Regions from separate parts of the Bacillus daqingensis genome, predicted to be linked through region 2. Evidence: a T-box and tRNA genes for the amino acid it is inferred to sense, from the RefSeq annotation. Region 2 holds a T-box; the other holds one or more tRNA genes.
What was found. The T-box of region 2 lies ahead of ileS (isoleucine--tRNA ligase). A T-box ahead of a tRNA ligase gene usually reads a tRNA of that ligase, here a tRNA-Ile.

Region 1 (15,318 bases), on a different contig from region 2:
TTCAGAGATAATTTCTACATAATCCTGCCCTGCGATTCCATCCTCTGGAAAACTTCCCCATTGCCAGTTCAGCTGAAGCGGCGCCTCCTGGCGAACCGTAAGCTCCAGATTTTCTTCCAGATCGGTGTTTGTAAATCCGCCTGTTCCGCTCATCGACACATAACCAAATACGAAAAGCATAGCCATGACGGCAAGAGGCAGAAAGATAACTGTTTTATTCCCCTTCATAAAGCTGTCATGCCCCTTTCAAGAACGTTTTAGATGCTAACCATGCTGCACCAATCACACCTGCATCATTACCGAGCACGGCAAGGTGTATTTTCGTCTTTTCACCGATTACCGGTATGGCAAACCGCTTAAAATGACGGGAAATAGCATCTGTCAGAAACGTTCCTCCCTTAGATACACCTCCACCGACGACTATCACTTCAGGATTTAATGAGTTACAGAGATTAGCAAGCGCAAAGCCTAAGTGCTCCGCTGCTTCTTCAAAAACACTTTCTGCGTCCGGATCACCTGCACGGGCACCATCCAGTACATCCTTGGCAGAAATCGTTCCCTGTTCGGCTAATCGTTCCTGCAGATACCCGCGGCGTTCTGTTTGCACTTTCTCCAGTCCCAGCCGAGCTATGCCAGTTGCCGAAGAAACCGTTTCAAGACAGCCGTTCTTCCCACAGTTACAGCGTGCTCCGTTTTCCCGGACAGATTGAATGTGTCCGATCTCACCAGCCATGCCGAATTCGCCGTGAATGATTTCTCCGCCGGCAATTATGCCTCCGCCGACGCCCGTTCCAAGCGTGACGGCAAGCAAATTAGACGCCCCGGCGCCGGAGCCTTTCCATTTTTCACCCCCGGCAGCGAGGTTAGCATCGTTATCGACTACGACCGGCACATGCAGGAGCGCTTCAAGCTCCTGTTTTAGTGCATAGTCTTTCCATCCGACATTAACTGCTTCGGTGATGATGCCATGCTCAACATCAATGAAGCCGGGTGCCCCCACGCCAGCTGCAACAATCGACAGATTATCCTGTTTTAATTTCGCCTTAATAGAAGCCGCAGTCTCCTCCATAATATAGGCACCTTGCGCCTGCTGATTCGTAGGAATTTCCCATTTCTGATGAATGGTGCCCTCCTGATCAATCAGGGCTATTTTCACCGTCGTTCCTCCTACATCTATCCCCGCTACCAATGACTCTAACTTTCCCATCCGTATTCCCCTCTCTTTTAAACAAAAAATCTGTATATGTATTGTCGTGTATTTTTTCTTCAGCAGGAAACTGCATCTATGTTGTTGACAGCCGATTTCTCTTCTCGTAGACTGCCTGCATCGCCTCCCGATAAAAATCGCTATCAATAATACCTAGTTGATATTGTTCCTTCAGTTCATCTGCTATCATCTCGAGATCGGCTCTGGCATCGCCAGTATAAACAATCATGTGGTATGTGCGTAGATGGGAAAGCAGTTCCGCATACGTCAACGTTCAACCCTCCTGACCAGTGTCATTATATCAGATTCTGTATTCACGTTCACGGCAGGATTCCTTGAATAGAGCATTGAATAATCTCATAAAGCATGATATGATTAGTTTGTTCAGTATTTCACAAATTGGAGGATTTACTCATGAACGACACTAAATTAGCACAAATCATAAAAGAAGGTATATATGGAAAGCCTGAGCTTCGTCCAGAAGAAAAGCATCTGTTTCTAGGTACGTTTGCAGAACGGGTATATCTGGCATTGACCAACGGCCAGGTTTATAAAGCAGGAATGTATGATGAAGCCGTCGAGCTGATGAAGCGTCACTCCGATATCAGGCTTCTGATCAATGGGAATCTGCCCTACACATCTTACAGCAATTATGTAAAAGAGGCCGGCAGACTTAACGTGCCATTCACCGTTCACAATGACTTTCACTCAACACCGCTGGGAATTGTACTCACGTCCCAATATAAGCCTGTTCATACATCTTCCATTTATATTGAGGATGACATTTTCGATCAGGATATGGAAGAAGCCGACCGGTGATATGTACGATTGACGATGTCAAAAAAGCGGAATCATATCTCGGACGAACCGGTGATTTGATCCCGCAGTTCCACATAGTCTTCCTCGTTTCTCACTTCAATCGCACGATCAATTGATTCCAGTGCCAGTTCATATTCCCCGCGCTCGTACTGGAGCAGCGCCAGGTTGTAAAATGCTTCGTGGAAATCATCGCGGAGCGCGGTCGCCTGCTCCAGATTTTCTTCAGCCTGCTCATATTGCTCTTCCTGAATTTGTGCATACGCTAGCAGAAAATATGCATTTGGCAGCAGCACATCTGCCGGGATTGGTCCGTTTTCCGGAGGATCAAAAGACAGTGCGGTCGTTAAATACTCCTCAGCCTGATCAAACTGCTCTGCCTCTACCGACTCTCTTCCAAGTTCATAGTATACCGCTTGAAGCTGGCTGCCATCTACTTCTTGTCCGAAGCCGACAGCCACGAGGATACTCCCGGCTGCAGCCATCGTGAGCAGACCTGCAGGGCGCAGCCAGCTTCCCTGTCTGTTTGGCAGACCTGCTGCTGAGGCTGCGAGAAACCCGCCTGCCAGTCCGCCAAGGTGGGCACCGTTGTCAATCATAGGCACGCTGAAACCGAATACAATGTTAATGACGAGAATCACCAGAATGCTCGTTCCAAATGTCCTGAAAAAAAGCTTTTTATTTCTGACGCCAAAATAGAGCAGCGCCCCGAACAAGCCGAAAATTGCTCCGCTGGCACCGGCCGATATATTGTCATTAAAGACAAAGCTCGACAGTGACCCGGCAAGGCCGGCCGCAAAATAAATCCAGGCAAACCTGGCTGTGCCAAAAATCCGTTCGACGGCTGTTCCAAGATAAAACAACGCCAATGAGTTCATAAACAGATGGAGCATTCCGATGTGCAGGAACATAGCTGAAAAGAATCGCCACCATTCCCCTTCCAGTATAAGCGGATCAAATTTTGCTCCAAATTCAATCAGCGTAAGGGTACTCATAGAAGACCCTTCCAGCTCCATAAGCAGAAAAACAGCCGCAATGGAGGCAAGCAGGAAAAAGGTTAGTCGCGGCTTTCCATAAAAGAACACTTCTTTCGCTTCGTTTTGACGCGTCTCATATCGTTTCTTCACACGCTGCTTCAGCTGTTTGACATACATCTCGTGATCATCTGCAGCTCCTGCTCCTGAGAAATCAGGCATATGCTCAAGCTTCCATTCAACTGCTAACGGAAACAGCTTCTCTTCGAGCTCAGATGAAGGGATCAGTATGGTTCTCATCTGATTTTTACCACCTGCAGTAAGCGGAAGCGGCTTTGAAACATCTTCTTCATAGCTGTCTACGGGAGTAAATGGAGCGAGGATCACATTAATCACGTTCGCCGAACGCATTTTCAATCGTTTGCGAACCGTTTTCGCTGATTCATAGGTCCGGTTTATATCATTGCGAAGCTGCCTGCTCCAATCGTAGCTTTTTAATTGCAAACGAATCACAGAGCCGGGCTTTTTTCTATCATCTTCCATCCAAACAATCGGACCGTCTTCATTAACATGCACAATGTTTAATCCTTCCGATCCGGAAAGGTGATCAGCCAGCTCCCAAAACTGTATTTCTGCCTGCAGCGCATCCATGCTCAGCCCCCCCTTCACCCTGACTCTTTATCTATCGTGCGAACATCGTATGGAACCCCCACCCGTCCGGGATGGGGGTGCAGCAGGACATCCGCCTTCTATTTATTATTGTACATGAAATACAGGCTTCATTGCCTGCTTCAGGACTTCAGCAGAATGTTTGAGCTGTTTTTCCTCTGTTTCTGAAAGATCAATCTCTACGATCCGTTCGATCCCCTTACGGCTCACGACCGCAGGGACTCCGATATACAAATCATGCAGCCCATATTCCCCTTGCAGAAGCGTGGAAACTGTTAAAATAGAATGCTCATTTCTTAAGATCGTTTTAGTCAACCGAGCAAGGCCCATTGCAATTGCATAATGGGTTGCCCCCTTGCGCTCAATAATGTGATATGCCGCATCTCTGACGTTTATAAATATAGTGTCTAAATCCTCCTGCGTTCCCTCCGGCTTATACTTACTCATGTACCGGTCGATATGTTCGGAGCCTATTCGCGTCTGGCTCCATACCGGAAGTTCAGTATCCCCATGCTCACCCATGATGTAGCCATGCACATTACGAACATCGAGCTGAAAATACTCGCTAAGCATGAAACGGAATCTTGCAGTATCGAGAATCGTTCCAGATCCGATGACGCGTTCCATCGGCAGCCCGGAGTATTTCCAAACTGCGTATGAAAGCACGTCTACCGGGTTAGTTGCAATTAAAAACAGGCCATCGAATGAAGCACCCATCACGTTATCAACAATCGACTTAAATATAGCAGCATTTTTTTCTATCAAATCCAGCCTTGTTTCGCCAGGCTGCTGATTTGCCCCAGCTGTGATCACAACAATATCTGCCTCTTTGCAATCTGCATATGTTCCTGCCCACACTTTTGTAGGAGCGCCAAATGGAACGCCGTGGTTCAGGTCCATAACGTCTCCCTCTGTTTTTTCTTTGTTTAAATCGATCAGTACAAGCTCATCCGTGATATTTTGGTTAATTAACGAAAACGCATAGCTGGAACCTACAAATCCAGTCCCGATCACGACGACGCGGGAAGGTCCTTTTGAAATTGTCATGACGATGACCCCCTTCAGTATTGTGAATTTCTTCACAATTAATTATACCGGATGCTGGTCGTTTTGAGAAGCGGATAAATAGCATTTGCTTTTTCTTATGTGAACAACAAGACACAAAAGCCGGCTAGAAACGCGGCACTGCAGGTAGCAATCATGTTCACAGCGTCATTATTTATACCGCGTATGCCTTTAATCACAAAGGTCGGTTTCCCGCAGTGCTGCTCTTTTTCAGTTGCTTCACCGCAGACGGGGCAGGTATAGAGAAGCTGCAGTTTTTCGCCGACTGCAGAGTCAATCAGCTGGCCTGTGAACCCCGCTGCAGCAATGATTAAAGCGTGCAGGGCGGTTATATCTGCAAACAGCAGATATGCTGCAGCCGCAGTTAATACAGCACCTCCAAAAGCCCAGCTTGAACCTTTCGCAGTGACTGCTCCGGATACTCCAGCCTTTACCCGTTTACGGGAAATGATAAGCACTGCAGTCCCCGCCGTACGTTTACCAGCTGCAGACGCCCACGTATCGGACGTTGCAGCAGCTAACGATGCTGCAAATGCGGCCATGATGAATGCAGCAGGAAAAACACTGTAAACGAGACCTGCGACAGCAGCCGCACCTCCGTTCGCAGCCACTTGGGCGGCATCACGCCTTGACCCTTTGGCCTCCACTTCTTCAGCAGGACGAAACAGCCGCTCCAGCAGGTAGGAGGACCCGAAGAAAAAACCAAGCAAAAATAGACCGTTCCAGCCAACCAGCGACACCGAAATACCGACGGCAAGAGACGCAGCCAGACCGCTTCCTGTAAGCAGCCCGCCTGCAAATGCGCCTGCAGCAGCCAGACACGCTGCGAGGATCGTCATCATGTTTTTTCTTCCGCGGCGATGAGAAGTTTTTCTACCGGTACATCAAACGATTCAACAGGCAGCGACTCTACAAGCTGAAATGGATAAACGAGTGAAACTGTCCATCCTTTATAATCAATCAAATATCGATCAAAATAACCCCCGCCATAGCCAAGCCTGTATCCGCTGTCATTAAAAGCAAGCCCCGGCACGATCAAGAGATCCAGCATATCTTTTGAGACCGCTTCGCCTGCGGCTGGTTCAAGCAAGCCAAAAGAAGCTTTCTTCAGTTCACTTTTGTTCGAAAAGCCGCGGAATACCATCTCGCCCCTTTCGATTACAGGCGCCGCCGTACGCTTTCCTTCCAGCCACGCGCGCTTGAAAATTCCTGCTGTATTCGTCTCCGTCCCGACAGAAATAGTGAGGCCGATAGTCTTCGCCTCAATCCAGCAAGGATGCTGAAAAAGGCTCTGTTGCAGCTGGCGGTCGAATCCCATCCGAGAATCGGCCGGCATTTTCTGGCGCGCTGCCTTCATCTCTTGTCTCAGTTGAGCTTTATCCATATTCTTCACACCTTTCCTCCACTAAAGAACTATGTGAACGATTATCGCATAAAAAAACCCGGATTTCCCTGTCGGGAAAATCCGGGTCCGTTTCAGCCGTTACTTCGTTTCACGGTGAAGCGTGTGGCGCTTAAGACGCGGGCTGTACTTTTTCAGTTCCATACGGTCCGGGTTTGTACGCTTATTTTTTGTGGTAATATAGTTACGGTCACCTGTCTCAGTGCAGGCAAGAGTCACTTGTACACGCATGTTAATACCCCTCCAAACTCATTTTTACTCATACTATAAAATAATAGCAGACTCCTTTTCACTTATCAAGAGAATCCGTAAAGGAATTTTCCTTTATACAAATTTTAAGCTCAGGATGGGGAAGAGGTAAAGGTTTCAATCATTTCTAAGTACTCCATGCTGCTATTCAGTTCAAACCTTCCCTGCTGCAGCAGCTCTTCTCTGCCGCTCTCTCTCCATTGGTCGCGGAACTCGCTCTCCTCTTCGACCAGCCCTGTCTGGACTAAAAAGTCGGTTACGTCACTCGTTGTCATACCTGACTCTACTGTTAAGAAAGCGATGATTCGCTCTTCCCCGGGCTCGTGATCAGCTTCCTGCAGCATGGCATTCGCTTCTTCTGCCTCGGCAAGTTCGTTACGAAGCTGTTCAAGCTCCGCTTCCATAGAAGCTGTTAACTCCTCGTCTGGCGCAGGCTCAGCTGCTAATTCTTCCGTTTCTGTTTCGTCATTTCCCTGTTCTGTTGACGGAGATATCCAATCCGTCGACAAATACATGTTAACCGCTAAAAAAATACCAGCCGCAAAGGTAATAAAGCCAGCACCTTTATAGAAATCGTTCGTCATTAGTAGAAACCCTCTCTGCCTTAAGCGTACATTTATCCTGCAAGAATTCGTTCGATATCCTTTACAGAAACTCCCGTTTTATGCGAAATCGATTCTGGAGAATGACCCTTTTCCTGTAAAGTAAGCAGCTCATCTCTGGAAACATCAGGACCATCAAGACGCGCTTCAAGCTGTTCAATTTTCTTTTTAAGTAAGTATACTTCCTGCATCATTTGAATAGACTGCTGCTCGAGCTGCCGATCCAGCTGTTTGTAAGGATCTTTTTTGAAAAATGCTACCGCGAAAAACAGCGCAGATAGAGAAAAAACGCCAATCAAAATCCACATACATCGGTCATCCTTTACGATTTAATTGTAGGTGTTGTGCAAAACCGTTATCTATTATAGCGAAGAATGCTCTAAAATGCACCACTCATTCTGTACAAACAAGAATAGTACTAGAAGGCATTTCTGGCGAAGCGCTCGTCTCCCGCTGCCAAACAACGAACATGCAGGCTGCCGCCGTTATCTGGTGACAGCCTGCATGAATGCTGGCATTTTCAATTAATCTGCAGGATCATTGTCCGGCTCGTCTACTTCCGAACCGCCCTCTGGTCGAGCCGGGCCGCTGCGTTCTTCTTTAAGCTCATAAAACGCTTCTAATGATTGTTCAGCGATCGTATTCGCGATACCGGAAGCATCAGAGTCTGAGTCCGCACCCGGCACAAGGACGGCGAAGGCAATCTCCGGATCGTCATACGGTGCATAGCCGGCAAAAGTCTGATTGTTCGCATCTTGTCCGTCTACGCGCACTTGCGCCGTACCGGTCTTGCCGGCAACTTCGACATCGAGGTCCTGAAAGTAGGCTCTTGCCGTTCCCTGAGTTCCGTTTACAACCCTGTAAAAGCCTGTCTGAATTCGATCGAAGTACTCCTGATCGACGTTAATCGTATTTAATATCTTTGGCTCAAACTGATGGGCAATTGTACCAAGCCCTCCGCTTTGAGGATCCGGCTCCAAAATCTCACTCACCACTCTTGGCGCTACCCGTACTCCATCGTTTGCAATAACAGACGCATACTGTGCGAGCTGCATAGGTGTATACGTATCAAACTGGCCAAAAGAGAGGTACAGCATATTACCAGGGAATAACGGATTACCCCCGTTAATACCCGCTGATTCACCCGGCAGGTCGATGCCGGTTTCAACACCAAGCCCGAACTGTTGGTAATAAGAACGAAGAATGTCATAGCCCCGCGTAAAGTTGCCCCAGTTTCGACCGGATACTCCCGGTACGTAATCAACAAGTCTCATCGCTACTTCCACCATATAAATGTTGGAAGATCGTTCAAGCGCTGTCAGATCATCTACATAGCCCAAATTGTTTACAGAGCTGATTGTCGGAGAATCGGGCAGATTAAGTGGACGGTCATACACGCCTGACCCGGGAGGCAGCACTCCTGTATCATATCCTGCAAGTACCGTAGCTCCCTTCATAGCTGACCCGACTTCGAAGCTGGCATTAAATGTGCGCAAATCTGCAGAGCCACCGCCAGCTCCTGCCATCGCCAGCACTTCTCCAGTCTCTGGTTCCATCATGACGACATACGCATCCGGGTCACCAACAAAATCTCCGCCACGATCGTCCAAAACATCATCAATGACGCTGCTGACGCGCTGGTAGAGCTCCATATCAACCGTGAGCTTTAAATCCTGACCGCGGCTCCCCGGATTTTCCGAAGGCTGCCGGACTGCACTGCCGCTTCCGTCCAGATAACTTTCACGCTCACCTTTACGGCCGCGCAGCACTGATTCATACTGTGCTTCTAAGTAGCTGTTTCCAACTTCCTCGTTTCGTTCATAGCCCTGAGCGAGATAGGCGCTTAAATCATCCCGTTCGATCGAGCCGACAGAGCCAAATACGTTTCGCAGCTGGTCACCGTAAACATAGCGTCGCACGGAGTCACGAATAATGTCTACACCTTCCAGCTGGTCGATATGTTCCATGATCCTGGCAGCTTCTTCATACTCTACCCCGCGCAATACTTTATGCGGCACATCGTTATACCCCGCGTTCAGCTCTCTCCAGATCATAAATACTTCATAATCCGTTTCACTGAACGTTGCAAGCTCTTCTTCTGTAATGGATTCAATTCGATACTGGTGTGCTTCACCATCTGACAGATCAGCTTCGCTTTGCTCTTCCAAAGACAGCTTCTCAAGAAATGCTTCTTCGTTCAGGAGCGCCCAAAATTCACGGCGGTCTCGGTCGAATCTCGATTCTACGCCTTCTGTGTCAATGGTGATGAATTCGTTCAAGCGTTCGGCAGTATCCAGCAGTGCTTCTTGAGGACGGTTCCGGTTCGTATATGTAACAGTTAACTGGAGTTCGTTGTCCACCAGCTTGTTACCGTAGCGGTCATATATCAGGCCCCTGGGTGCCTCTACTGCTTCACTGGTGCTGACCTCTCCTTCCAATTGTTCCTGAAACCCTTCCCCCTGCACGATCTGTACCACGCCGAGCCGGAGAACAAGCACCGAAAACAACAGAAACACGACGAAGAAAAGAATGTTCAGCCGAATAGACAAATGTGATTTATGAATTAATTTATCGCTCATATAAACCCTCAATTCACTCATAATGTACGCTGGCAGCGATGGAAAAAAACGCTCTAAAAAAGACTGCCGGTTCAGCACCGCAGTCAATTAGGACAGCCCGCATGTGCGGTTATCTTCAAGATTTCACGAACCCGCCCTAGGCAGGTGGGTGCCTGCAGAAAGGCATTCAGCTTCCCTGATGACAGGGCATGCTGGCCGCTTTTCAATGTAAGGCTCCCAATGTGAATTGGTGTTCGGTTCGAATTAAACTGGAAGTTCACCAACACCGCAGGCATGTTTAGTATGTAATTCTATTATACAATAGCGGCCCAGCAGCCGCAATACTGGTTTGATCAGGAAGGATGTACGTTGTTATTGCAGGTATCCTCGCTTTCCTTTGAAGCGCCTGCATCAACCATGCTCTATTTGGCAGAAGTCCAGCCTATTATACAAAAAAACCCGCCGAATAAGCGGCGGGCTTCCATCTATTACTTGGCTTCCTGATAACGTTTTTCAACTTCGTTCCAATCAATAACATTGAAGAATGCTTCCACGTAATCTGGACGCTTGTTCTGATACTTCAAGTAGTAAGCATGCTCCCAAACATCGACACCGAGCAGAGGTGTTTTGCCTTCGCTGATTGGTGTATCCTGGTTTGGTGTGCTTGTAATTTCAAGCTGGCCGCCGTTTACGACTAACCACGCCCAGCCAGAGCCGAAGCGCGTCAAGGCTGCATTTTTGAACTCTTCTTTGAACTTGTCAAAGCTTCCGAATGCAGAATCGATTGCTGAAGCGACATCACCGGATGGAGTTCCACCGCCGTCTGGAGACATCAGCTTCCAGAATAGCGTATGGTTATAGTGACCGCCGCCATTGTTGCGTACCGGGCCGCGAACACTTTCCGGAAGAGAGTTCAGGTCTGTGAGAAGGTCTTCAATGCTCTTGCTCTGAAGATCACTGTGTCCTTCCAGTGCATCGTTCAGCTTGGTAACATACGTGTTGTGGTGCTTGCCGTGATGAATTTTCATTGTTTCTTCATCAATATGCGGTTCAAGCGCATTGTGGGCATAAGGTAGATCTGGTAGTGTAAAAGCCATTCTTATCTCCTCCTGTTTTTCTAATAAAATCGGCGCAGGTACGATGAATCAATTGTACCTGCCTCACATACATTATCAAATATTCCACCCATCATCAAATGTTAAACCTCGCATTTTAATTCCAATTCTGAAGCTTTATGGAAGGGCTTAGCATTTCTGCTGCTGATTTCAGCTGGAACCATTCTTTTTCAGGACGGTAATCTAAAATGAGCTCATTCTCGTAAAGCCAATCCGGCCCTTTCTCAATCGCTGCAGGAAAACCGGTGTTTGTTTCAATCATTTCTGCCTTTTCCGGCAGGTCTGTTACGGCAGCCAGCCTGACTACCCCATTTACCACTCAGCCTGTTCCTTTCGTGTCATACCAGATGTAGAGCGTCTGCTGATCACTCATCTGCCGATGCAGCTGGTTGTCAGCTTCATGTCTGATTACGAGCTTCATATGACCTGTCTCCTCTCCGTTTATCCTACGTTTCTAACAGTATACGCCCATAATAGAAAAAGAGCCAAGAAAGACCGCTCACATCGTTATCCTTAATCCCCAGAAAACAGCAGTACCCATTCTTTATGCTGCCATTCTAAGCTAGATAAACGTAAAAAAAGAGCCCGCATCAGGCGGACTCTTGAACATTATGTATGGAGGAGGAAGAGGGATTCGAACCCCCGCGGGCTTTGACACCCCTGTCGGTTTTCAAGACCGATCCCTTCAGCCAGACTTGGGTATTCCTCCGAAATATGATGGTGGACCCTGCAGGACTCGAACCTGCGACCGGACGGTTATGAGCCGTCAGCTCTAACCAACTGAGCTAAGGGTCCAGCAAATCTATGTATTGGTAGCGGCGGAGGGGATCGAACCCCCGACCTCACGGGTATGAACCGTACGCTCTAGCCAGCTGAGCTACACCGCCATTTGAACAAAGACAAGATATATCTTAGCATGAGAAAAATCATATCGTCAACCGATTTTTTACAAAACGTTTAAGTTCCAGTAATAAGCAGCGCCGTCCCTCGGGACGGCACCGGCTCTTTTTCTTCCATTAATTCTCTTCCTCTGCCACTGCTTCTGCAATGTTCACTGCATGGTCACCGATCCGTTCCAGGTTACTGATCATATCGACGAATACAATTCCTGCAGAACCGTCACAAAGGCCTTCATTCAAACGCATGATGTGTTTTTTGCGAAGCTGACGCTCCATTTTATCAATTTGATCTTCTTTTAAAATAGCAGATCTTGCGACGAGAATATCATCGTTTTCCAGCGCCGCAAAGGACTCTTTTAACGTATCAATCGTTAATTCGAACATTTCCTTCAAGTCATCCATAGCAGCTGAGGATAGCTTTACTTTATTCGTAATCTGATACTCTTTGAGCTCGACCAGGTTTTCCATATGATCCCCGACACGTTCAATATCACGGACCGTATCCATGAGCATGGAATGGTATCTGGAGTCGGCTGCCGTCAGTGAATTCGTCGAGATTCTTGTTAAATAGTCCGTAATCTTGCGGTCAAGGTTATTAATCGCATCTTCAAACTGATACGTAAGCTCAGCATGCCGCTTTTGATTGGTCATGACAAATGAGGAAGCTTCTTGCAGCCCCTGTGCAGACAGTTCACTCATACGCAATGTCTCCTTTTTTGCCTGACCGAGTGCAATGGAAGAAGACTGCGAAATAATGCTCGGGTCCAAATGCTGTGCTTTATATTCAATAACCGTTTCGTTGCCTGGAATCAGCTTTGTCACAATCAGGGCAAGCACCGCTACAAACGGCAGCTGAATCAGTACGTTAGATACGTTAAAGATACCGTGCGCAAATGCAATTGTCATCTCTGGGTTTAAAACCAGAGCCTCCTGAAGGTAAGCAACAAGATTTGTAAACGGTACGAGCAAAATCATAACAATTACCGTGCCGACGACGTTAAAAATAACGTGTGTGAGCGCGGCGCGCTTAGCAGCGATAGAAGCTCCGAGTGCTGCAAGAACTGCTGTGATTGTTGTTCCGATATTATCACCGAACAACACTGGAAGTGCGGCATTCAAATCCATTGCATCCTGGGCAAACAGCTGCTGCAGCAGCCCAATAGCGGCTGAAGAGCTTTGTACACTGACGGTAAAGATTGTCCCGATCAGCACGCCAAGGAACGGATTATCACTCATGCTGACCGTTAAATCAGCAAAAGCCTGGAGTTCACGAAGGGGCCGCAGTCCATCCCCCATCAGATTCAAGCCGTAAAACAGAGCCCCGAATCCGAAAAATACCTGGCCGAAATTGTTCGCTTTTTTATTTTTAAAGAAAAATATTAAAAATGTTCCAACAGCAATTATCGGAAGTGCGTATTCCGATATGTTAAGACCGATGATAAATGCCGTGATCGTCGTTCCGATATTGGCACCCATAATGACTCCTATTGACTGCCTCAGCGTCATAAATCCTGCGTTAACAAGCCCGATCGCCAAGACCGTCGTGCCTGTGCTCGTTTGAAGCAGGACGGTAACAATAATACCGGCAAGCACACCCATAACAGGATTGCTGGTAAACTTATCCAATATATCACGGAGCTTATCGCCTGCAACTTTCTGAAGACCGTCCCCCATATATTTAATTCCAAATAAGAAGATCGCCAGACCCCCGAAAAACATAAACAGTAAATCCCGCAGTTCCAGTTCCAACAACAACATCCCCCTGATTTTCAGTCATTAATCAATTCTGAACCGTTCTACATGCTACGCACTAATTGTTAATTATACGTTAACGTTTTGTAAAGATTTTATTAAGTTTATAAACAAGCTCATCTATATCATTAATGCTGCGTTTTTTAAGTCTCTCGACGATTAACTGGTGTTGATAAACCAGACCGCGGCTTTTTTTCTTCGTTTGCCGCGAAAACATCCTGTTATTATCCCTTCCTTGCGGCGTGAAGAATTTGCACGCGTTCTTTCCTCAAACGTCCGCCCTGCCCTCGATTTGATTAATAGAAAAAAACGGGAATGAGACGATCCCGCTTTTTTCTTTGTAAAACCGGCAGAAGCCTGTTCATGTGCAAGCTGAGAAGATTCCTCAGCACAGCCGCGGAGCTCATTTACAATCATGACGTTCGCTCTTACATTCATGCTGGTTATGTAGAGTTTTCATTAAAGGACGTTTGTTGTAATTACACGCAACGAATTGTAAAATGTATAAGCATGGAAAAAAGCAGGGGGGACAGCAACATGAATATATTCCAACAGCTGATAAAAAGTACATATTCACCGGAAACGATCGCTAAATTTCGCATGGCTAAAATCGGAAGAACCATTCTTTACGTCTTTTTGCTTATGCTTATTGCATCATTGCCGGCTTTTATCGGTTTGTCCATTACAATCAGCAGCTTATTTCAAGCTGGAAACGATTATTTAGATGAAATCCCGGACTTTGATATTGAGAACGGTGTCTTGCAGTCTGACTTAGATGAGCCGTACATCAATGATGAGAATGATATGACACTCGTGTTTGACTCCACAGGAGAACTTGGAGCTGAAGACGCTGATCAGTACGGTAACGTTGTCGCTTTGCTCGAACGGGAGTTGGTTTTTTCTGCTGGAGGCCAAGCTGACCGATTCACATACCAGGAAATCGGACTGGATTTATCCAAGCAGGAAATTGAAGGGTTCTTTACCACGCTTGATGACGTTTCACTGCTGATCATATCTATTGTGCTAGCAGGCTTTTATCTATTCAATACCGCCTTAAAATTCATAGGAATTTTCGCATTATCTGCTGTCGCTCTATTATTAAAACGAAATAAAGCAGATCAACTACGCTATCGTCACTGCTGGGTGCTGGCTGCCTACACCGTGACATTGCCGACTTTGCTGCTGGCACTGCTGGAATTGATTGGATTCCCGCTGCCATTCCCAATTTCCTTTATTGTCTATTGGGCGATTGCCATCATCATGCTGTATAACGTATTCAAATACGTTCCAAGTCCTAAAAAAGCACCTGAATAATCGCCGGCTTCAGCGAAAAATGCGTTATAACGAATTATTTTCCTTATTTCGACGGTTATTAGTTTTCCGTTCGGGATGAATGAGGTATATTATAAAGTACAGGATGAGCAATAATGGAGGTGACCAGATGTGATTGGAGCACGTGTAAGACAGCATCGCACTGCCCGGGGATTTACGATGAGTGAACTTGCGGAGCGTGCAGGAGTAGCAAAATCGTATTTAAGTGCGATCGAACGGGATATTCAGACCAATCCTTCCATTCAATTTTTGGAAAAGATTGCAGCTGTCCTAGATATTGATATGAACGTCCTCTTAAAAGACCCTGCAGATTCGACCGCAGAAGAGACTGCTGCTTTGGATGATGAGTGGCAGAGCTTAATCGCAGAAGCGATGCATTCGGGCGTTTCTAAGGAAGAATTTCGTGATTTTCTGGAATACAACAAATGGAAAATGAAACAAAAATAGCTGCCGCTTATCTCGGCAGCTTTTTTCTTGAACGATCGTTCTTTATTTCGTACATTTTTGAGCAAATCGCTGGACGCCTTAAATATTGTGCGATATAATGAACTTATTCGTCACAGGAAGGTGGGTTTACGATGAGCATTGGCGACTTGATTCGGCACGAGCGCAAGCGTAAAGGCTGGACTCTTTCCCAGCTGTCACGCAGGACTGGCGTCTCCAAATCATATTTGAGTT
Region 2 (15,318 bases):
CGGTACAAGGCTGAAAAATCCTCGGAAAAAGATTGCGGCTGTAATGGTTATTGCGAGTGTGATCATTGCTACGCTAAAATGCGTGCCGCTGTAGCTTTCTGTAGCGGGGTTCTCCATCGCCATCTCAATCGCAACGCCTGCGAGCCCGAGTCCAATTACCATTATAACCGGTCCAATCACAACTGGCGGAAGAAGTTTCATGAGCCAGCTTACACCTGTAGCCTGAATGATAAGTGCTACAATTCCATACAAAATCCCTGCAAAAAAGCTTCCGATCATGGCGCCTTCGGGGCCTCCAATGCCGACCGCCGCTATCAGCGGAGCAATAAACGCGAACGAAGAACCTAGATAAGCGGGAATTCGTCCTTTCGTGATGACGAGATAAGCCAAGGTGCCCAGTCCGCTGCTGACTAAAGCTACTGCAGGACTTAATCCTGTGAGAAGCGGTACCAGAATCGTTGCACCGAACATGGCAAACAAATGTTGAATGCTGAGCATCAGCCATTTATCAAGTCTAGGTACTTCTCTTATTCCTACTGTGTTTGATTCCATAATATGACCTCCTGAACAGCAAAAAACCTCTTAGTCTCCCTAAGAGGTCTGTTTACTGAAAAGGCCCGTAACGAACAGGCTTTCAGAAAACACACCCCTTTTCAGGCTCACAGGCCCGCTTTAAAAGGGAGGTTTCTGCTGATAGTATATATTCGGTGGTTAGAGGATGCTGACGCCTTCCTCCCCATCTGATTCCTGAAGCTTTACTTCGACAATTTCAGATTTAGCCGTCGGTACGTTTTTCCCAACGTAATCCGGTCTGATTGGGAGCTCCCGATGGCCCCGATCTACGAGAACGGCAAGCTGAATTTGTGCAGGTCTGCCCAGATCGACGACTGCGTCCAAAGCAGCCCGGACTGTCCGTCCGGTATAAAGCACGTCATCGACAAGAATCACTTTACGGTCTGTCACATCCGTTGTTATTTCCGTACCGTGAACTTCCGGCTCTTCATCATGACGCTTATGCGTCAGATCATCCCGGTAAAGAGTGATATCAATTTCACCAGTTTTTACAGCTGCGCCTTCAATCGATTCGATTCGTTCAGCCAGCCGCTGCGCCAAGAAAACGCCTCGTGTTTTGATACCAACAAGCACACAGTCTTCGATTCCTTTGTTGCGTTCGATAATTTCATGAGCAATGCGGGTAAGGGCTCGTCTCACCGCCTGATCGTCCATTAATTCTTTTGTCATTACCAACTTCCACCTCCAGCACAAAAAACTCCTGCCCAGGAAACTAGGCAGGAGGATATACGGAGTCCATGGACTCCGAAACGTTCCTTACCAGTCTCTCTGAACTGATTTAAAGGCTTTATTCATCTTTAAAAAGTATGTCATACCGTGTTTTACTTGTCAACTTAAAAAGAAGCAGCATGTGTCAGGCAGGCGTTAAAATCAGACGGAGGCTCCACTTCGCAAAGGATTTCTTCATCTGTAACAGGATGACGGAAACCAAGGAGTGCTGCATGAAGCGCCTGACCTTCGATTGGGAAGTCGTGTTTTTTTCTTGGACCGTATTTTGGGTCGCCGACAATAGGGAACTCGATATACTTCATATGAACGCGAATTTGATGCGTTCTTCCCGTTTCAAGCTCACAGCTGACATGCGTATGCCTGGAGTAGCGGTGAATAACCTGAAAGTGAGTCACAGCTTCTCTGGAATGACGGTCGGTAACTGCCATCTTTTGACGGTCTTCCGGATCACGCCCGATTGGAGCATCGATTGTGCCTTTATCATGAGGAACAATCCCGGCTACAATAGCCTCGTATCGTCTTTTCGTTGTTTTATTTTTTAGCTGCTCGACTAGTGACTGGTGTGCCCGGTCGTTTTTAGCAGCAACAATCAGACCGGATGTATCTTTATCAATACGATGTACAATACCTGGTCTGACAACACCATTGATAGATGATAAGTCAGTACAGTGATGAAGCAGACCGTTTACGAGCGTACCTGACGGATGTCCAGGAGCCGGGTGAACGACCATTCCGCGAGGTTTGTTCACGACGATAACATCCTGATCTTCGTAGATGACGTCCAGCTGCAGATCCTCTGCAACAAGCTCCAGCTCTTCCGGTTCTGGCTCCTGCACGTGAATAAGATCTCCTGCTTTCAACTTGTAATTGCTTTTTTCCTGGCTGCCATTTACCTTAACGTATCCAGACTTCACCCAGTCCTGAACAGCGCTTCTCGTCCAATCGGTATGATCGCTCAGCCATTTGTCCAATCGAATGCCGGTTTCTTCCGGCTGAAATTCATGTTCAATCATGTCGCATTCGTCTCCTGACGTTTTTCTTCTATAAATACATGCAGTATCACCATTATAACACCGGTAACAAGTGCACTATCTGCTACATTAAAGATAGGGAAGTTATACGTGAAGATGTATACATCGATAAAATCAACAACGGCTCCAGCATATACCCGGTCGATAAAGTTTCCAAGTGCACCGCCGAGAATTAAACCGAGCGCAACTCCGTACCAGCGGCTGCCGTCCAGCTTCGCCTGAATCATATAGATAATGACTCCAACCACGACGACAGTAGCGATGTAAAACAGCCACATTTGTCCTTGCAAAATACCAAAAGCAGCGCCGGCATTCCGATGAGAGGTTAAATAAAGAAAACCTTCGATCAGCTCAATGCTCTGTCCAATTTCCATTCGGTCGATAACAAGCCATTTCGTCAGCTGGTCAGCGCCGATAATAACTGCTGCGATCACGTAATAAATCAAGCGCATTTCCTCCGTTTTCCCCTGAACAGGGACCGGCAGTTCACACTGACGGCCCCCTGTATCCGGGTTTAGACTTTATCTGCGTAATACGTTTCCACTGTTTCCGCACACTCCGGGCATAGTTCCGGATGATCGGCGTGTGTGCCGATATCGCTGCGAACGTGCCAGCAGCGTGCACACGTATTCCCTTCTGCTTCTTCTACAAGAACCTTAGCTTCATCACCTGTAAACGCTTCTTCAGGTGCTTCGGAAAGCGGCTTTACGACAGCCTTGGAGGTGATAAATAAACGGTGCAGATCAGCCGTGTTATCAAGCATGAGCTTATCTTTTTCCCCCGCATATACGGTTACTGCCGCATGAAGGCTTCGCTTTATGCCTTTTTCATTTTTTGCAAGCTCCAACGCTTTCAGCACGTCGTCCCGCAGGTCCATGAATCGATCCCACTCGGATACGAGCGTTTCCGTTCCAGGGAATGCAGCCGGCTCAGGCATGTCTGTCAGCTGTACTGCTTCTGATTTGCTGCCGGGAATATGCGCCCAGACTTCTTCAGAAGTGTGTGACAGAATCGGACTCATCAGCTTCACTAACGACGTGAGCGTTTCATGCATCACTGTCTGGATCCCCCGCCGTTCTTCATGGTCAGCGTGTTCCAGGTAAAGCGAATGCTTGGAAATATCCATAAAGAACGAGCTTAGTTCAATCGTACAGAAATTGTGTACCTTGTTAAAAACCGTTGAAAACTGATAGGTTTCATAAGCTGTTTTCACATCTTTGATGAGATCGTGCAGCTTTACCGTCATGAATTGATTGACTCCAGATAAGTCGTGAAAAGCACGAGAGTGATGCTCAGGGTTAAAATCATGCAGATTGCCAAGCAGAAAGCGGAACGTGTTCCGAATTTTGCGGTAAGCTTCTGCCACCTGCTTTAAAATATCATCTGATACTCGCACGTCTGCCTGATAGTCTACAGATGCCACCCACAATCGCAGAATGTCAGCGCCGAGCTGCTTCATGACTTTATCAGGTACAATAACGTTGCCGAGTGACTTACTCATTTTTTTGCCTTTGCCGTCCAGCGTGAAGCCGTGGCTGATGACGGACTTGAACGGGGCCTTGCCGGTAACGGCTACAGATGTTGAAAGGGAGGAGTTGAACCAGCCTCTGTACTGATCAGATCCCTCCAGATAAACATCTGCCGGACGGGCGAGATCTTCTCGCTCCTCAAGAACCGCCTGGTGCGAAGAGCCAGAGTCGAACCAGACATCCATAATATCTGTTTCTTTCGTAAATGTTCCATTCGGACTATGCTCGGAAGTAAACCCTTCCGGCAGCAGTTCACCTGCATCCCATTCGAACCAGATGTTTGATCCGTGCTCCCGAAATAAATTCGAAACGTGATCAATCGTTTCGTCCGTGATGATCGGCTCGTTATTCTCGCCGTAAAAAATAGGAATTGGCACGCCCCAAGCGCGCTGGCGGGAAATGCACCAGTCTCCTCTGTCTCGAACCATATTATAGAGGCGGGTTTCCCCCCACTCAGGCAGCCAGTTTACTTCTTTTATTTCTTGCAGCAGTTCTTCCCGAAAATCTTTAATTGAAGCAAACCATTGTGCAGTTGCCCGAAAGATTACCGGTTTTTTTGTACGCCAGTCATGCGGATAGGAATGCGTAAAGAAGGTCAGCTTCAGCAAGTGGCCAGCTTCATCAAGTTTTTCCGTGATCGGCTTGTTGGCAGTATCATAAAAAAGTCCTTCGAACATCGGTGCTTCATCTGTAAATACACCCTTATCATCAACTGGGCAAAGAACGTCCAGGTCATAGCGCTGACCGACGATATAGTCATCTTCCCCATGTCCCGGTGCTGTGTGTACACATCCAGTACCAGCATCAAGAGTGACGTGGTCTCCTAAAATAACAAGAGATTCTCTGTCATAAAGCGGATGTTTCGTGCGGACGCCTTCAAGTTCCTGACCACGGAACGTTTTAACAATGTCTGCCTCTTCCCATTCAAACACTTGCTTCAATTCATCTAAAAGTCCAAGAGCTACTACATATTTTTCTCCCTTTTCCTTTACGACAGCATATTCCAGCTCAGGATGCAGCGCAATCGCAAGGTTTGCAGGAATGGTCCAAGGAGTAGTTGTCCAGATAACGAATTTCTCATCTCCCAGCAGAATTCCTTTCCCTTCCGTAACATCGAACGTCACATAAATGGAAGGGGAACGCTTATCGTGGTACTCGATTTCCGCCTCTGCCAATGCGGATTCAGAAGAGGGCGACCAGTAAACTGGTTTCTTTCCTTTATAAATATATCCTTTTTTAGCCATGTCACCAAACACTTTAATTTGCTGTGCTTCATAATCATGTGTGAGCGTGACGTACGGGTTCTCCCAGTCGCCGCGTACACCCAGGCGTTTAAACTGCTCACGCTGGCTGTCGATTTGACCGAGCGCATATTCTTCACACTTTTGACGAAACTCCGCAATGCTCAGCTTTTTTCGGTCGACTTTCCCCTTTTTTGTAAGTGCCGTCTCAATTGGCAGACCGTGCGTATCCCAGCCGGGTACATAAGGCGCATGCCATCCCATCATGGAACGAGACCGCACAATAAAGTCCTTCAGGATCTTGTTAAGCGCGTGACCCATGTGAATATCTCCGTTGGCGTAAGGAGGTCCGTCATGCAGTACAAATAGTGGACGCCCCTTCGTACGCTCCTGAACTTTATCGTACATGTCTTTTTCCTGCCAGTCCTGCTGCATAGCCGGCTCTTTATTTGGAAGGTTCCCCTTCATTGGAAAATCCGTTTTCGGCATGAGCAGCGTCTGTTTATAATCCATGTTTCATTCCTCCTGAAAAAGTAAATTGCATGATAAAAACAAAAGCCCCGTCCCTGAAAACAGGGACGAGGCGTAAAACCCGCGGTACCACCCAGCTGCAGTTATCAAACTGCTCTCTAAGGCATGAGGTAACGGTCATGACCCGGCTTCCCTAATGCTGCTGAAAGCAGGTTCAGGTTGCGGCTCGAGGGTGATCTTCACATTCAGCCTGCTCTCGGGCTTTCACCGTCCCCGATTCGCTGGTCAGCAGAGTCTAAAAGCTACTCGTCCCTGTCTAAGCCTATATGAAAGTAACTATCAGTATAAGCGACGTTTCTTTCTTCGTCAAGAACGCTCTTCCTGCGGCTCGTAGTGCGCTTCATCATGAGAATCGATGATTTCTTCCCAATCATCTGTCTGCAGCATTTCCAGCTGTGCTTCGAGGAGCATCTTGAATCTGGTGCGGTAAACTGCTGCCTGCTTTTTCAACTCTTCAATCTCCAAAGCAATTTTACGAGATTTGGAAAGAGCCTCGTTTACAATGCGGTCTGCATTTTTCTCCGATTCTTTAATGATAAGTTTAGATTCTTTGTCTGCATTTCGCTTTACTTCCTCTGCAGTTTCCTGCGCAACAAGAATAGACTTATTTAATGTCGTTTCAATGTTAGAGAAATGACTCAGCTTTTGCTCCAGCTCATTCACCCTGTCAAAGAGTTCTTTTTTCTCTCGCGTCACCGTTTCATAATCTTTTATGACCTGGTCAAGGAATTCATTGACTTCATCTTCATCATAGCCTCTGAACCCTCTCGTGAACTCTTTATTATGAATATCAAGCGGTGTTAATGGCATTATGTAAGGCACCTCCACATAAAATGTTTGTATATGCATGAATTCGACATGCGAAGCAAATTTCCTTCTCAGCTCGAAGAACCGATTTTTTCAGCCTTGAGCACTGTATTTCCTTTTCTTGTCGTACCGCCAAGCGCTACTATTTTACAACGCCCCATTCCTCTGACCGAAATCATATCGCCTTCTTCGATCCGAAACGAAGGATCGTCCGTGATCTTCCAGTTCACCTTCACTTTTTCCTGCTGAATCAATGGCTTTGTTTTGGCACGTGAAAGCCTGTAAAGCTCTGATGTCACCGTGTCCAGCCTGAGAGAGGAGACAGTTACCTGTACATCCGTCGTTTCTTCATCGGGCAGCTTGAGCTCTGACAGCTCAATTCGTTTTGGCAGCACCGGAGCACGACCTGCTTCACGAAAATGCTGCTCGACATAATCAGCCGTATCTGCACACGTAACAAACTGAACCGCGTTGCTGCTAATCATAATATCTCCGAACTTCCCCCGTTTCAAACCGAGCGAGAGTAAAGCACCCAGTACTTGCGGATGGGTCATGCGAACAAATTTTGATGGGAAATCAAGTTCAAAAGCAGCTAGTTCAAACAGCGATTTTTCAGGTTCTATGTAATCCGGATATAGGAGCGCCCTGCGGCGTTCGGCCTTATCAGCTCCGCCGAAAAAAGCACAGCGCACAGCGCTTCCCTGACCGGTCAAACTTGTCACGATAAACTGTTGACGAGGATCGAGAAAATCTGTCAGCTTAGTTCGATACTCATTTTCAACAGTCTCTAGCCAATCCGTAACCTGGTCGATAAACGGATGCTCATCTTTCCGGAAATGTTCATACAGACTCATCTACTTCTTCACCCGACCAATCCAAACAGAAATTCTACTCCCCGAATGGCAAAACGCAGACCGATCAGCGCAACGATCGGGGAAATGTCTAACATGCCAATCGGAGGGATCATTTGCCGGAATGGTGCAAAGAAGGGCTCTACAATACGGCCGATGGCCTGTCCAAACGCAGATTCACGGGCATTGGGGAACCAGGACATGAAAATATAAATAATGCAGACGATCCAGTACAAGTTTAACACTTGTACGACAATATCTCCGAGCAGTGCCATTTGTGCCACTCTCCTTGTTATTCGTGAAGCATTTCAGAAATGCTGCCGCTGACATCAACGTTATCAGGGGTGCAAAGGAAAATTTGTTCACCCAGCTTTTGAATATCCCCGCCAATAGCATAAACTGTTCCGCTTAAAAAATCGACGATCCGCCTTGCCTGATCACGGGGAAGGCGCTGCAGGTTGATGACCACTGCTTTCCTGTTCTTTAATTCATCAGCAATATCCTGCACTTCATCATACGAGTGCGGCTCAAGCAGCATCACTTTTGATCCTTGCTGTGAAGTCACGGAGCTGAGGCTGACCACGTTCTGACGCTCCTGCTTCTTCGATTTTTTAATTCTGGCAGGCGGCTGGTACTCTTCCGGTTCTTCTTCGACAACAATTTCCTTTTCTTCGTACTCATCTTCCATGTCGAAAAACCGCTTAAGTTTATTTTTAAACGTCATGGCTGTCTCCTTTCGATCAGAAGATTATTGAGACCCTACGAGAGATGAACCGAGCCTGATATACGTTGCTCCCTCTTCGACTGCAATATGATAGTCATTCGACATGCCCATCGACAGCTCCGTGCAAGGAGCATGGGGCAGCTTTTTCGCTGCTGTTTCATCGCGCAGCTCTCGAAGCTTTTGAAAGTAAGGTCTGACTTCTTCCGGATCGTCTGTGTAAGGGGCCATTGTCATTAAACCAATCACTCTTACGGCTGGATAATGTTGAAGCATATCCAAAAAGCCTGGCAGCTCATCTGCTCGAATACCTGCTTTGGATTCTTCTCCGCTTACATTAAGCTGAATGAAACAATCAGTAGTCATTCCATCTTCTGAGCGCTTTTGTATTTCTTTTGCGAGTGACTTCCGGTCCAGTGAATGGATAATGCGATATGCATGAAGCAGATCTTTTACCTTGCGCGACTGAAGGCTGCCAATAAAGTGCCAGTTGACGTGATCGCCAAGAGCTTCATACTTTTCCATTGCACCTTCAAGACGATTCTCTCCAAAATCTGTTATGCCTGCTGCTACCGCCTCTCGTGCCCGTTCAATCGACACGTACTTGGTAACTGCTATGATGGTCACATCTTTCTCATCTCTTCCGCTTTTTTGACAAGAAGCTCGAATCTTCTCGTTCACAACTGCTAACTGTTCTGAAACGGACACTGCTGTCGACCTCCCACTTGACTCTTGTACCTATAATCATAAAGAAAATAAGGGTAACAGGCAATCTTTTCTTCCTAATGAAAGGCCCGTTGAAGCTCAGCAGTTACAGAAAATGAGCCCGGGGAGAGCTTCTCCCGGGCTCATGAGCAGCTGGACAGATCAGCGCTTCCTTCTGTTACGCAGAAAAGCAGGGATATCAAGAGCCTCTTCCTGCTGCTCCTGTTCAGGCTCATGGTGCTCTGCCTGCGGCTGCGGCTCCTGTTTTGGAACTTCCTTGCCGGCTTGCGCCTGCTGTGGTCGTGATGTACGTCCCGCCTTCACTTGGGTGCGCTGCTGGATTTTTTCATCAAATCCCGTAGCGATTACTGTCACGACAATCTCGTCTTTCAGGTTTTCGTTGATGACCGAACCGAAAATCATGTTGACTTCTTCATCCGATGCGGATGAAACAATTTCTGCTGCTTCATGTACTTCAAACAGGCTGAGATTCGCTCCGCCTGTAATGTTCATGAGTACGCCTTGTGCACCATCTACGCTCGTTTCAAGAAGCGGAGAGGAAATAGCTTTTTTGGCAGCTTCCGCTGCACGGCTTTCTCCTGTGGCAACACCAATTCCCATCAGTGCAGAGCCTTTTTCGCTCATAATGGTTTTTACATCGGCAAAGTCAAGGTTGATCAGACCCGGAACAGCGATGAGATCTGAAATGCCCTGAACACCTTGACGCAGAACATTATCGGCCTCACGGAACGCTTCCAGCATCGGAGTGTTTTTATCGACTATTTCAAGCAGTCGATCATTTGGAATGACGATCAGCGTATCGACTTTTTCTTTCAATGCTTCGATTCCGGCTGCTGCCTGCGTCATCCGCTTCCGGCCTTCGAAAGTAAATGGACGTGTGACAACGCCTACTGTTAAAGCACCAGCATCCTTGGCAATTTCAGCGATAACCGGAGCAGCACCGGTTCCCGTGCCGCCGCCCATTCCGGCTGTGATAAACACCATATCAGCACCCTGCATATGTTCTTCGAGCTGGTCACGGCTTTCCTCAGCAGCTTTTTTGCCAATTTCAGGGTTCGCCCCTGCGCCAAGACCTCGTGTCAGCTTGCCGCCAAGCTGAAGACGTTCGCTGGCTTGTGACATTTGAAGCGCCTGTGCATCTGTATTAAGGGCAATAAACTCCACACCCTGAAGTCCGTTTTCAATCATACGGTTGACAGCATTGCTGCCGCCTCCGCCGACGCCAATTACCTTTATCGTTGCGAGTGATTCTGTTTCCATTTCAAACTCTAACATAGTAGCGATCCTCCAATCCGATTATGCCGGAACCTGTCCGGGTCAGCCTATTCTAAAAACGATTTAAACATGCTAGAGACCCGTTTTTTCAGTCCTGGGCCTGTCTTTGCCGGCTTTTTCGCCTGCGGACGCGGTCTTTCCCGTTCACGTCTCGGTTCGTCCTGAACGCCTGCTGCAACTGGTGAACTTTCAAGTCCTGCATCAAGATCTTTTCCCTGCACCCGGGCGTTCTTGTGGGCAAACGTGATTAAACCGACGCCGTTCGTATACTGAGGTTCGCGGACGCCGATGTAATCCGGCACCGAAATCCGTACGTTCTGCTGAAAAATATCTCTGGCAAGGTCAAGCATACCTGGAATCTTGGCATTTCCTCCGGTCAATACAAATCCTCCCGGAAGATCATCGTATCCCATTCGGCGAAGCTCCTGCTCCACGAGCATAAAGATTTCTTCTGCCCGCGGTTCAATCACATTCGCCAGCTGCCACTGTGAAAATTCCTGCGGCTGGTCGCTGCCGATTTCGGATACTTCAAACATCTCATCATCTGAAGCCTCTTCAATAAGAGCATGACCGAACTGTACCTTTACTTCCTCAGCTTCTTCAGTAGATGTCCGAAGTCCAACGGAAATATCATTTGCAATGTGCGTACCGCCTACCGGTATTTGCCTCACTGCCTGAAGGGCACCATGCTGGAATACAGAAATCGTCGTGGAACCTCCTCCAAGATCGATAAGGCCGACTCCGAGTCCTTTTTCATCTTTAGAAAGAGCAATGGCGCCAGCCGCAAGCGGCTCGAGCACAATATCTGCTGTTGTGAGGCCTGCTTTTTCCACACATCGGAGCAGGTTATGAAGCACCGTGCGAGAACCCGTCACGATCAGTCCTTCCATTTCCAACCTGACTCCGATCATTCCCCGCGGATCATTGATCTCATCGAGTCCGTCTACGATAAACTGCTTCGGTACTACGTCAATGATTTCCCGGTCAGGTGGGATGGACATCACCTGCGCGGCATCAATGACACGCTTTACATCTTCATCACCAATTTCACGGTGCTCACTTGAAACAGCCACTACTCCGTGACAAGGCTGTAATTTGATGTGATTGCCCGTGACACCGACGATCACGTTGCGAATTTCCATACCTATCATACGCTCAGCTTTTTCAACTGCCTCTTTAATCGATCGGACAGTTTCATCAATGTCCACGATGGCTCCTTTACGGAGACCGGATGATGGAACTTCGCCGACTCCGATAATGTTAAGGGCACCGCTCGACACTTCGCCGATCACCACCCGTACATTCGATGTACCAATATCAAGCGTTACATATGTATGCTCATAATTCATTCAATCAGGCACCTCCCCCGGTTATCCATTCAATAAGATTAATTCAGTTTCTATATAAACTAGTTCGTTCTCACTGCTGAAAGTCCTGCCGTAAAGTCCTAGAAAAAAACAGTCAACGGTTAAAAAGTTGCTTCCTTATATCAGAGGCATCGCGAAATATTCGTAATGTTAATACAATGGAAACGACTATGTACAAGTCTACACTAAGTTGGTGTCCTAGAAAAGCGATTATCGTACCTAAAATCAGATTCGTTACAAATCCGTAAAAAAACATTTTTTCACAAAACACACGTTCGACAAACGCTTTCATTCCGCCGGTTATGCTTAGTAATAATGTTAGAATCCAAACCGCTGCATAAGATTCGTAGCCACCTGGCAGTTCCCCTTGATAAAACACTCCAGTTATTATCCCTGCACACACTGCGACGGCAAGTGTTACAACCAATTTCACTCGTCTTCCTCCTCGGCCGGCTCTGCCATCTGAAGCCTGTACGAACCATCAAATCCCGGTACATCAACTTGCTTGAGCTCAAGCGTCAGCTCAAATCCTTCTGACTTCAGCAGCATGGCTGCCTCTGACGCATTGATTCGATCTTTTGCGAGCTCCGGTGAGGGAGCAGTGAGGGAAATAGCAACCGGGAGCGAGCCAGCACTGTGCCCATCCACCAGCGTGCGGCCATTTACTTCCCGGATCGACGTCCGGGCTGTAATACGTTCTTGGCCGACCGACGCAGCTTCAGCTCCAGCTTGGAAGCTGTCGTTCAATAAGAGCCTCAGCAAATCCGGCGGCAAGTGGATCCCCTCATCATTCGGATCAAATACTGTAAGAACGATTCCGTCTCCTGAGATCTCGGTCAGCGAGGCCGCTGCTTCCAGTCGCTTTACTGCAGAATCAGCTGCGGGCGTGCTGTCTGGTTCATCCAGAAGTGCAAGCCTTCGCTCGAGCATCGCAGCTTCTGCGAGCAGTTCTTCCTGCCTTTCAGCTTCATACAAGAGCAGCTGCTGCAAGCTGCCTTCATCTTCATAAGCTGGAGAAGAAGTGAGTGAGCTGCCTAAGGCATGGCTGCATACCGCTGTAAACAAGAAAACCGCCGTCCCAATAAGCACATGCTTCATCCGGCCTCGCCTCCAGTGCGTACTTCAGGAATAATGATTTCATTCAACGTTTCCATCCGTACCTGAACATTATCCGCTAACAGCTCATAAACTGCACCGCCACGCAATTCCATGGACGCTTCCAGAACGCTGCTGTCTCCGATTGCTTCAACGACAAACGGAGCTGTTGAACGGATCCCGTCCACTTCGATCACTGGACCGATGCATTTGATGTAAGAGGACTGACTGAGCCTGACTCCATTGACAGCGACCGCTTCTGCTCCTGCGGTTAACAACTCGTCTACCGCCCTTTGGACGTGCTGCTCATGAACAAGAAAAGCTGAAGGGTTATCGCTGTCTGTAGTTGTATCATCAAGTTCTACACGCAGACCTTCGCCTTTTACAGCTACGTCTCCGGCAAGCATTCGAAGCCGCATAAGCTGCTCTTCGGTTACGGTTGACGCATCCTGCGCAGCTGACATTTCTTCCTGCTCCCTTAAAGAACGCTGAAGTCCTTCAACTTGCTCCTCCAGCAATTCATTTTCTATCTGAAGTGCTGCAGCTTCTGCTTCATCACTAACAAATCCTTCCTCTGACTCTATCGAGCTGCTAATGGCCAGTCCCGCCAGCAGACTGACAAAAAAGACAGCCGCAGCACTAATCCACTTCATCCGCGTCCGCTGCCTCCCCGTCTCCCGCTGTATCCTCTTCTGCCGGCTCATCGGCGGATTCCTCCGGAGGAACGTCATCAACGATACCGCCGCCGGATTCTTCTCCTTCCATGGGCTCTTCTTCTTCATCAATTTCGGCAAATGATTCAAAGTATGGGTTGATACGCATATGAATGATACCCTCTTCACTGCTGTCGAGCTGACCTGCAACTGCTGCGTAAGGCTCCATACGGTCGGCAAACGATGAAACCGTTGTGCTGACGACATTCCCGTCATTCATATAAAGAGTCAGCCTCTCCGGGTCATTTTCCACCGGATCGTGAATGATGTCGGAAATGGCATACTGGACGGAAGTACTCATGCGGTTTATTTCTTGAGCCAGTTTAGTCAGCATTTCTCCCTCTTCAAAACCATGCAGGACAGGAGCATCCCCTGGAGGACGTTCCATGTCTACAATGTTACCGTTGCTTAAAACCGGATTATAAGAGCTTCCTGCTGATGCATATGCTGCAGTCCTGTACTCTTCTACTTCGATCCGCACCGTTGATGGCCACGTCCTGCGAATCGATGCATCTTCTATCGTTTCGTGAGAGAGAATAGAAGCCGTATGCTCATCAAGATCAAGTCCCCACATCTTCATACCTCGTTCAATACCTGATACAGCTTCTATTTCCTCGGCCCCTGTAAACGCTGCACCTTCTACATGGATTGAACGTACATCGCTCAGACTGCTTTGAAGGTAAACTGCAGTACCAATCAACAGCAGCAAAACGGAAAGATAGAGCAGGAAGCGTTTGCGTGCCCGTCTCTTTCTGTCAGCTTGAAGCTTTGGCAGTTTATGCTCAAGGTCGACCACTCTGTCCCTGCTCATTTTCCCCCTCCTCTTCCTTTATTTATGAGCGTTTTAACGCGTGCAGCTCTTCCGAGAGTAAAGCTGCTGCCTGCGGCATGCCAACTTCCCTCGCTTTTTGACTCATGGCTGCTGCTGTTTCCGGATCAAATAAAGAATCCAGTGCCGCGACAAGGGTTTCTGCAGTCAGATTTTTCTCTTCGATCATCAAGGCAGCACCCTTTTTTACGTAAGCATCCGCATTATGAAATTGGTGATTTTCTGTTACATACGGACTTGGTATATACACTGCAGGTACACCTAGCGCTGTCAATTCTGCTATAGAAGTCGCTCCGGCACGCCCCACAGCTCCACGGACCTGTCTTAACAGAGCCGGCATGTTTTCAACGTACGGGACGGTAATAATAGAGTCGGCTTTCTTTTCAGGGAGCTCTTGCTGGATAGCATCATAATGAACGCTCCCCGTTACATAGAGAACCTGGTACTCTTTTTCAGCCAGCTCGCTGTATGCTTGTAATACTGCCTTATTAATTGGAGCCGCGCCTCGGCTTCCACCGGCTATGACGAAAACAGGCTGATCCGGATTAAGTCCATATTCCTTCAGAATCGCAGGCGTATCCTCTGCCTCTACTGCTTCTGATGCACGTGGATTTCCTGTATAGACCACTTTTTTCTCCGGGAACCTCGTTACAGCTTCATCAAAGCATACTGCGACCCGGTCGGCGTATCTGGCGAGAAATTTATTCGTGATGCCTGGCACGCTGTTCTGTTCGTGAATAAGTGTCGGAATTCCAAGCTTTGCTGCAGCATAAACGACCGGCCCGCAAACATAGCCCCCAGTGCCGACAACAACATCCGGCTTAAATTCTTTTAAATAGGCCTTTGATTGATGGACTGCTTTAACAAAACGAAAGACGGTTTTAACGTTTTCAACTGATAGGCTGCGCTTGAACCCTGTAATATGCACACTCTTAAATAAAATGTCTGCATCTGGAACCAGCGTTGATTCGAGCCCCCGCTCAGTTCCGATGTACAACACATCGGTCTCTTCTTTTTGCTGCAAGTGGCGAATAAGCGCCAGAGCCGGATAAATATGACCGCCCGTCCCTCCGCCTGATACTGCGATTCTCATGTATGATTCCCCGCTTTCTTCCCAGTTGCCTGCTCAACTGCGTGGATAAATGTTCTCCCTCGTTCTTCGAAGGTAGAAAACTGGTCCCAGGAGGCGCAAGCGGGTGAAAGCAGGATCACATCCCCTTCACGAGACACATCAATCGCTAGCTCTACTGCTTTTTCGAGCGTTTCAGTCTGATGCCGCTCTGGTACGCCGGCTGATTCT

Region 1: it has a tRNA-Ile gene. The T-box ahead of ileS (isoleucine--tRNA ligase) is inferred to sense a tRNA for this amino acid. The anticodon was not compared.

What each region holds. Positions count from the first base shown of each region.
Region 1 is NZ_JBHSGK010000021.1:129,388-144,705, forward strand. It holds gene ACFO4L_RS16160 (hypothetical protein) at 1-228, opposite strand, end outside; gene ACFO4L_RS16165 (ROK family glucokinase) at 236-1,207, opposite strand; gene ACFO4L_RS16170 (YqgQ family protein) at 1,284-1,478, opposite strand; gene ACFO4L_RS16175 (YueI family protein) at 1,622-2,026, shown strand; gene ACFO4L_RS16180 (rhomboid family intramembrane serine protease) at 2,059-3,648, opposite strand; gene ACFO4L_RS16185 (L-lactate dehydrogenase) at 3,754-4,713, opposite strand; gene ACFO4L_RS16190 (DUF92 domain-containing protein) at 4,809-5,573, opposite strand; gene ACFO4L_RS16195 (5-formyltetrahydrofolate cyclo-ligase) at 5,570-6,115, opposite strand; gene rpmG (50S ribosomal protein L33) at 6,215-6,364, opposite strand; gene ACFO4L_RS16205 (hypothetical protein) at 6,475-6,966, opposite strand; gene ACFO4L_RS16210 (hypothetical protein) at 6,999-7,292, opposite strand; gene ACFO4L_RS16215 (peptidoglycan D,D-transpeptidase FtsI family protein) at 7,509-9,563, opposite strand; RNA gene ssrS (6S RNA) at 9,655-9,840, opposite strand; gene ACFO4L_RS16225 (superoxide dismutase) at 10,031-10,639, opposite strand; gene ACFO4L_RS16230 (iron-sulfur cluster biosynthesis family protein) at 10,755-10,976, opposite strand; tRNA gene ACFO4L_RS16235 (tRNA-Ser) at 11,274-11,366, opposite strand; tRNA gene ACFO4L_RS16240 (tRNA-Ile) at 11,376-11,452, opposite strand; tRNA gene ACFO4L_RS16245 (tRNA-Met) at 11,468-11,544, opposite strand; gene ACFO4L_RS16250 (Na/Pi cotransporter family protein) at 11,674-13,314, opposite strand; gene ACFO4L_RS16255 (DUF1189 domain-containing protein) at 13,846-14,622, shown strand; gene ACFO4L_RS16260 (helix-turn-helix domain-containing protein) at 14,752-15,087, shown strand; gene ACFO4L_RS16265 (helix-turn-helix domain-containing protein) at 15,219-15,318, shown strand, end outside.
Region 2 is NZ_JBHSGK010000003.1:307,858-323,175, reverse strand. It holds gene ACFO4L_RS02915 (solute carrier family 23 protein) at 1-552, opposite strand, end outside; gene pyrR (bifunctional pyr operon transcriptional regulator/uracil phosphoribosyltransferase PyrR) at 712-1,242, opposite strand; gene ACFO4L_RS02905 (RluA family pseudouridine synthase) at 1,407-2,315, opposite strand; gene lspA (signal peptidase II) at 2,312-2,779, opposite strand; gene ileS (isoleucine--tRNA ligase) at 2,848-5,616, opposite strand; T-box leader at 5,675-5,902, opposite strand; gene ACFO4L_RS02890 (DivIVA domain-containing protein) at 5,941-6,444, opposite strand; gene ACFO4L_RS02885 (YlmH family RNA-binding protein) at 6,513-7,295, opposite strand; gene ACFO4L_RS02880 (YggT family protein) at 7,304-7,567, opposite strand; gene ACFO4L_RS02875 (cell division protein SepF) at 7,585-8,016, opposite strand; gene ACFO4L_RS02870 (YggS family pyridoxal phosphate-dependent enzyme) at 8,041-8,721, opposite strand; gene ftsZ (cell division protein FtsZ) at 8,881-10,014, opposite strand; gene ftsA (cell division protein FtsA) at 10,062-11,363, opposite strand; gene ACFO4L_RS02855 (DUF1290 domain-containing protein) at 11,476-11,814, opposite strand; gene ACFO4L_RS02850 (DUF881 domain-containing protein) at 11,811-12,479, opposite strand; gene ACFO4L_RS02845 (DUF881 domain-containing protein) at 12,476-13,129, opposite strand; gene ACFO4L_RS02840 (cell division protein FtsQ/DivIB) at 13,116-14,000, opposite strand; gene murG (undecaprenyldiphospho-muramoylpentapeptide beta-N-acetylglucosaminyltransferase) at 14,023-15,111, opposite strand; gene murD (UDP-N-acetylmuramoyl-L-alanine--D-glutamate ligase) at 15,108-15,318, opposite strand, start outside.